One region of the Streptococcus rifensis genome, then DNA from elsewhere that is predicted to be linked to it. Evidence: predicted binding sites of a transcription regulator. Region 1 holds the regulator's gene; the other holds the start of a gene.
The links. Region 1 encodes CtsR, which represses protease genes until heat stress. Its sites were predicted from a motif close to TTGGTCAAAAAAGGTCAAANA; they were not measured.
Positions count from the first base shown of each region.

Region 2: the regulator CtsR is predicted to act here: its motif matches at 1,414-1,434, upstream of ACVRYP_RS03110 (ATP-dependent Clp protease proteolytic subunit).

Region 1 covers NZ_JBRUCW010000007.1:10,050-13,469, forward strand. The annotation lists gene ACVRYP_RS05330 (ATP-dependent Clp protease ATP-binding subunit) at 1-1,670, opposite strand, end outside; gene ACVRYP_RS05335 (CtsR family transcriptional regulator) at 1,680-2,135, opposite strand; gene ACVRYP_RS05340 (COG2426 family protein) at 2,319-2,786, shown strand; gene ACVRYP_RS05345 (glycerol dehydrogenase) at 2,879-3,420, opposite strand, start outside.
Region 2 covers NZ_JBRUCW010000003.1:185,981-189,400, forward strand. The annotation lists gene ACVRYP_RS03100 (ABC transporter substrate-binding protein) at 1-177, opposite strand, end outside; gene ACVRYP_RS03105 (DUF2129 domain-containing protein) at 290-568, opposite strand; gene ACVRYP_RS03110 (ATP-dependent Clp protease proteolytic subunit) at 763-1,374, opposite strand; gene upp (uracil phosphoribosyltransferase) at 1,717-2,346, opposite strand; gene ACVRYP_RS03120 (MalY/PatB family protein) at 2,429-3,420, opposite strand, start outside.

The DNA of each region.
Region 1 (3,420 bases):
AGCTCAGTTTTCCCAACCCCAGTAGGACCTAGGAACATAAAGGATCCTATCGGACGCTTGGTTTGACGAATTCCCGATTGATTACGCCTGATGGCACGGCTGACAGCCGAAACAGCGGCATCTTGTGCAATCACGCGCTTGTGTAATTCGGCCTCTAAATTAAGGTATTTCTTGGCTTCCGTCTTGGTTAATTTAGTGACTGGAATACCAGACAAGCGGCTAAGGGTCGTCAAGATATCGTCTTCGGTGACGCTAATTTTTGAATTCCACTCTTCTCTATCAAGCAACCTTTCAACTCTTTTCAGCTCTCCTGCCATCAAAGCACGGTCCAGTTCATTTAGTTCCGGTTGAATGCCTGCATGGCCGGCCTTATTTTGGGCAGTAGCGGCAGCCTCATCTAAAAGGTCAATAGCGGAATCAGGAAGGTTTTTCCCTGTTAAATAGCGCTTAGCATAGGTCACCGCCGTTTCCACCGCTTTGTCCGAAATAGAGACACGGTGGTGTTGCTCATACGTTTCTTTTAGACCTTGCAAAATCGTAATCGCCTCTGTTTCTGATGGTGATTCTACAACAACTTTGGCAAAGCGACGAGATAAAGCGGAGTCTTTTTCAATGTGTTTTTGGTACTCATCTTGGGTTGTTGCCCCGACCATATGAAGGGTCCCACGAGATAGGGCAGGCTTTAGGATGTTAGCTGCATCCATCGTACTATCAATCCCGCTTCCGCTCCCCATAATAGTATGGAGTTCATCGACAAAGAGAATCACTTGGCCATCTGCCTCAATATCATCAATGATATTGTTCATCCGTTCCTCAAAATCACCGCGAAAACGGGTCCCCGCAATAACCGACATTAATTCCAGTTCCAAGACACGCATCTTGGCCAATTTCTCAGGAACCTCACCTGCTGCAATGCGTTGGGCAAGACCTAGCGCTAGTGCTGTTTTACCGACACCCGCATCTCCGACTAAAACAGGATTATTCTTTGTTTTTCGACTGAGAATCTGGACCATGCGTGAAATTTCAGCATCGCGTCCAATAACTGGCTCTATCTCTCCTTGACGAGCAGCTTCGGTCAAATCGCGGGTATAATCTTCTAATCCTCCACTTGGTGCACTAGGCATCCCCATCATATTAGCCATATTGCCCTTAGAGGCTCCTGAATTGCCCTTAATCATCGCTCGAATGGCTTTAATATCTGCTTTAGTCATTCCGGCTTTATGCTCTAGGTTTTTTCGCAAGTCGACCATGGTCACATCATGCTCTCCTTGCTCAGTCGTAAAACCAACTTCCTCGAGGACACGACAAGCCAGAGATGCACCATCTAAAATAATAGCTAGCAACAGGTGCTCTGTTCCCAGTTCTTTGGCTTTAAGGGTTTGGGCAATGGCCTTAGCAAACTCAGTAAGATTACGCAACCGCTTGGAATGGGGCAAAACAGTAAAGTCTCCAACCTCTTCACGCATTTCCTTTTCGGTCACTGCATAAATGGCCCGATCATAGTCATTGAAATCAAAGTCAAAATCCTGTAAAGCTGAGCCAGCTATCGACTCGCCATTGCCAATAAAACTCAAAAGAACATGCCACGACTCAACTGATTGGCAACCATAGCGTTGAGCAAGAATCTGTCCATCTTCCCAAGCTGTTCTCATACCGTGTGATAATTTCATACGTTTCAGTTACTCTTTTCTATCTAATTGCTGAATAATCCGTCGCAACGAATTTGCTCGAATCTTATCAGCTTCTGCTCCTAAAACCTCATTAGTACTCATGGCTAAAATGAGATTTCCCTCTCTTTCTGTCATCAACTTTTGTTCAAACAACATTTGAATAATATCTGTAAAAACGGTCTGACTGACTTGATTTCCAAGACTAAGTCTCAACCCTTCTAATCGGTGGTGATGATCTGAAAAATCAATTTTATCGATGCGGATATAGCCACCGCCACCGCGTTTGCTTTCAACCACATACCCACGGCTCTCAGTAAACCTCGTCTTAATCACATAGTTAATCTGACTTGGAACAACTTCAAAAGACGCCGCCACTTCGCTACGCTTTAGCTCTACAAAACCAGCTTGGGCTAAACGCTTTTTAATATAAGCTTCAATGCTATCAGATGTATTTTTGGGCTCCATCAGACCACCTCCTCTGACTATCTTTGACTATTATATCAAAAAAATGATCAATTAGGAACTAAAGAGGTACAGAGAAGAAAAGCTCTCCCATGGGATATTTGATTATTTCAAGTTCAATAGCTTTTAGTTGACCTTTCTGACAGAAGCCTATACAATAAGACTATTATCATTAAGGATGGTTTTATGCATTATCTTATTTTATTATTGATTTCAATGGTGCCATTGATTGAACTTCGTGGTGCAGTGCCTTACGGTATTGCTAATGGGATTCCCTTTTGGCAAGCCCTTTCCCTGGGTGTCCTTGGGAATATGTTGCCAGTGCCGATTATTTTCTTTTTTGCCCACAAAGTATTGGTCTGGGGTGCTGATAAACCTGTAATTGGCCCTTTCTTCAGCTGGTGTCTTCGTAAAGGCCAAAAAGGAGGAAAAGTCTTGGAAGAAAAAGCTGGTAAGAACGGGATTTTCCTAGCCCTTCTTCTATTTGTCGGTATTCCTATCCCAGGTACAGGGGCTTGGACTGGAACTTTAGCAGCCAGTATTTTAGGATGGGACTTCAAAAAAAGTGTTGTGGTCATTATGCTAGGGGTAATTTTAGCAGGTGTGATCATGGGGCTCTTGACGGTCTTTGGTCTCAATGTTTTTAGCCATTAAAAAGTATTCTACCTCACTAGACGACTAGTGAGGTAGAATACTTTTTTGATAATTGATCAGCCTAAATAGCTAGTGGATGTTTTGCCCCTGAATTAATCGTCTAAGGCAGCAACATACTGATCTACTGCTAAAAGAGCCGAAGCCACATCATCTGCTGTAATGGCAAATGGCATTTGATGAATGGTCTCTCCTTCAATCGTTGCTTGTTTTCCAACTTTAAGCAGGGTATCATAATCCGCATCAGCTAAGTGCAATTCTGATAACCGTGTTGGTAAGTTCAAGGCTTGGTAGAAGCGAATATGTTTGTTTATCTCTTCTTTTGGACGATTTTCCAAGAACAGTTGGGTCAAGGTGCCATAGGCCACTTTTTCACCATGGGTCAAATGATGAATATCGCCTTCTAATGCTGTAAAACCATTGTGGATAGCGTGAGCAGCTGCAAGCCCAGCACTTTCAAAGCCAAGACCACTCAGCAAGGTATTGGCCTCCACAATATTTTCTAAAGCTTTCGTCACTACTTTGGCTTCACAACTGGCCATAGCTTGGAGGCCATCGGCAAACAGGGTCTTTTCACAAGCTTGGGCAATCGCAACTCCTGCAATGGTTTGGTGCCCACCAGCCATGGTTGTTCCAT
Region 2 (3,420 bases), on a different contig from region 1:
GCCACTTAGTTCAAAGTTGTAACCAACTTTAATGGTATCCCCGATAGCGTTAGAGGCTGTTTGTTCAGAACTACCGGAATTAGAGGTTGAATTGCTTCCTCCAACCTCTCCACAGGCTACTAAAAATGCAGCGCTAGCAAAAGTCAAAAGGGTCATTGCTAATTTTTTTGATGTCATTGTGTTCTCCTATCAATTACTTCTTTTTTTCAAAGTATAACTAATATACACAATTGTCAGAAAATTGTCAATAATGAATGTCCTAGAAAGCGTTTTTATTTTAAAAGTTTTTCTAATTTTCTGCTATTGCGACAGAATCTGAGTCCCGCCAAAGGTTCCCTACAAAGTCTTGATTCAAGTCTTTCAGATAAGATGGGACAACACGCTTAACGAATTTTTCGGCTGAAAGTTGTTGGACTAACATTTCTACCTGGTCTTGGTCAACATAGATGACGGCATAACGACCTCGACGAGAGACATATGCAACATCTCCCACATGTTTTATTTTTTTGACATCGCGGTAATAATTCAAGTAAACGACGATGCTTTTTCGTTCTCTTTTTTCAAACATATTCTTCTCCTTTCCTTTTATTATAACAAAAAATAGCCCAAGTGACTGCCAAATAATAGCAACGTTTTATCTAATCTCCCTTTAAAACATCTGTGAAGAGCTGCCTTCGGCTTCTGTGACCCAGACTATTTGCTAAATAAAAGAATACTAAAAAGGCCAAGTCTTAGACTCAGCCTACTAATGAGGTAACCCCCTTATTTTAAATCAGATGTTTCCATAATGGCATCGATAAACCCATAAGCAAGGGTTTCTTCAGCATCCATCCAGAAATCACGTTCTGCATCTTTATGGATTTGTTTCACTGTCTTACCTGAGTTCTCAGAGAGGATTTTCTCAAGTCGTTTACGGGTTTTTAACAAGCGCTCTGCTGCAATGGCCATATCTGTTTGTTGCGTGCCTGCAGCTGTTCCACCCATTGGTTGATGAATGAGATATTCTGCATTTGGCAGCATGAACCGTTTACCCTTAGCACCTGATGAGGCAATAATGGTACCCATAGAGGCAGCCACACCCATCACGATGGTTTGAACATCAGATTTGATGAAATTCATGGTATCGACAATTGCAAGACCAGCTGAAACAGAGCCACCAGGTGAGTTAATGTAAAGATAGATATCTTTAGTATTGTCCTGAGCATCCAGGAAGAGCAATTGGGCAATCACTGAGTTTGCCATATTGTCTTCAACAGGTCCTGTTAACATGATAATACGGTCTTTAAGAAGGCGAGAGTATATATCATAAGAGCGTTCGCCACGGCTAGTTTGTTCAATAACTACTGGAATCATATCGTTCTCCTTTTTAGTCATAAGATAATACTTAAAATGTTATATTGCCATTATATCTTTTTGGTCAATAAAGGTCAAATTTTTAGCACAAATAGAACTCAGTTTTAGATAACAAGCCTGAGGCAGACTATCCAGTTCTTCTTCTGCATCCATAAAGAGCTATCCATTTATTTTCCTTCCCAATCTCGCAAACATCTGCCAGACAGCTTCACATTAATAGAAAAAGGACAAGGCCTTAATAACATCGTTACCTTGACCTTATCCAGACTATTTATGGATATTCTGAACTGTTTAGCAAAATGGTAAGTTTCGACAAAAGAAATCTGACTTCAAGACCATTAAGCAATGATAGAAGAGATTGTCTTATTTTGTTCCAAAGAGACGATCGCCAGCATCTCCAAGACCTGGGACAATATAACCATACTCATTGAGTTTTTCATCTAAGGCAGCTGTATAAATATCAACATCTGGATGTGCATCTTGCAAGGTTTTGACGCCTTCTGGCGCTGCTACCAAGCAGACAAATTTAATATTGGTTACCCCACGTTTTTTAAGGGAATCCACTGCTAATACAGCTGAACCACCTGTGGCCAACATAGGATCCACGAGGAAAATTTGGCGTTGTTCAATATCAAACGGTAACTTAACTAAGTACTCTACTGGTTGAAGGGTTTCCTCATCACGGTACATCCCGATATGGCCAACTTTAGCGGCAGGCGTTAAGCTCAACAAACCATCAACCATCCCGATACCTGCTCTTAAAATGGGCACAATCGCTAATTTTTTACCAGCAATTTGTTTTTGGACGGTTTTTGTAATCGGTGTTTCAATTTCGACATCTTCCACCGGAAGATCACGCAACACTTCATATCCCATCAGCATGGCGATCTCATTGACCAGGTCACGAAAATCCTTGGTTGACGTTTCAACCCGGCGTAAGATGGACAGTTTATGCTGAATTAATGGATGAGAAATAACTTGGAATTTTCCCATGATAGCCTCCTTAATCTATTCTTCTAAAATTATACCAAAAAAGACTTAAAAAGGCATGTGTCAATCGACACTTTTAAAAAAGCTAGTCATCCTTAGCCAACACATTGATCAACCGACTGCACGCTTCCTGAATGACATCAAAAGGTGCTGCGATATTAAACCGTACAAATTGACGCCCAGCAGTCCCAAAAGTTGTCCCATCACTCAAGATTAGGCCTGCTTCATCACGGTATTTAGCCTTGAGTTCTTGGTCATCGAGATTGTAGGCAGAGAAGTCTAGCCAGATGAGATAACCTGCTTCTGGAACCATGACCTTAATCTCTGTCTGGCTTTCTAGTTGGTCCTTGACATAGGTGACATTTTGCTCTAAAACAGGCTTGAGAGCATTTAACCAACCTTCTCCGTGAGTAAAGGCTGCCTCAGTCGCCACAAGACCAATCGTTGGAACTTCATGTTGGTTATTGGCCAAACGTTGCTGGGTGAATTTTTTCCTTAGCGATGGGTTAGGAATCAAGGCGTAGCTATTTTTGGTCCCGGCTATGTTAAAGGTTTTAGTTGCACTGGCTAGCGTAATGGAAATATCTTTAAAGGCATCATCGACTGTATTGAAACTAATATGTTGATTGCCAAAAAGCGTTAAGTCACGATGAATTTCATTAACAATGATGAGCACATTGTGTTTGAGACAGATGTTGCCAAGTTTTTGAAGTTCCTCACGCGTCCAGACACGGCCACTAGGGTTTTGAGGGTTGCAGAGAACGTAAACTTTGATGTCATGAGTAACAATATCTTGCTCCAACTGCTGAAAATCAATCTGATACCGCCCCTCAATATTAACCAATTCATTTTTAACTAACTGACGATTCAACAGTTGGACGGTTCGAGGAATTGGTCCATAATAAGGCGTGTTAATCAGCACGGCATCACCTTCTGATGTCAAAGCTTGTAAAGCGATAGACAGCGACGGAACGACACCTGATACAAAGAGAATTTCGTCAGCTTTTACGGTATTGCTATAGTGCTTGGCCTCCCAATCAACGACGGACTGGTAGAGGCTTTCTGCTTCATAGGCAT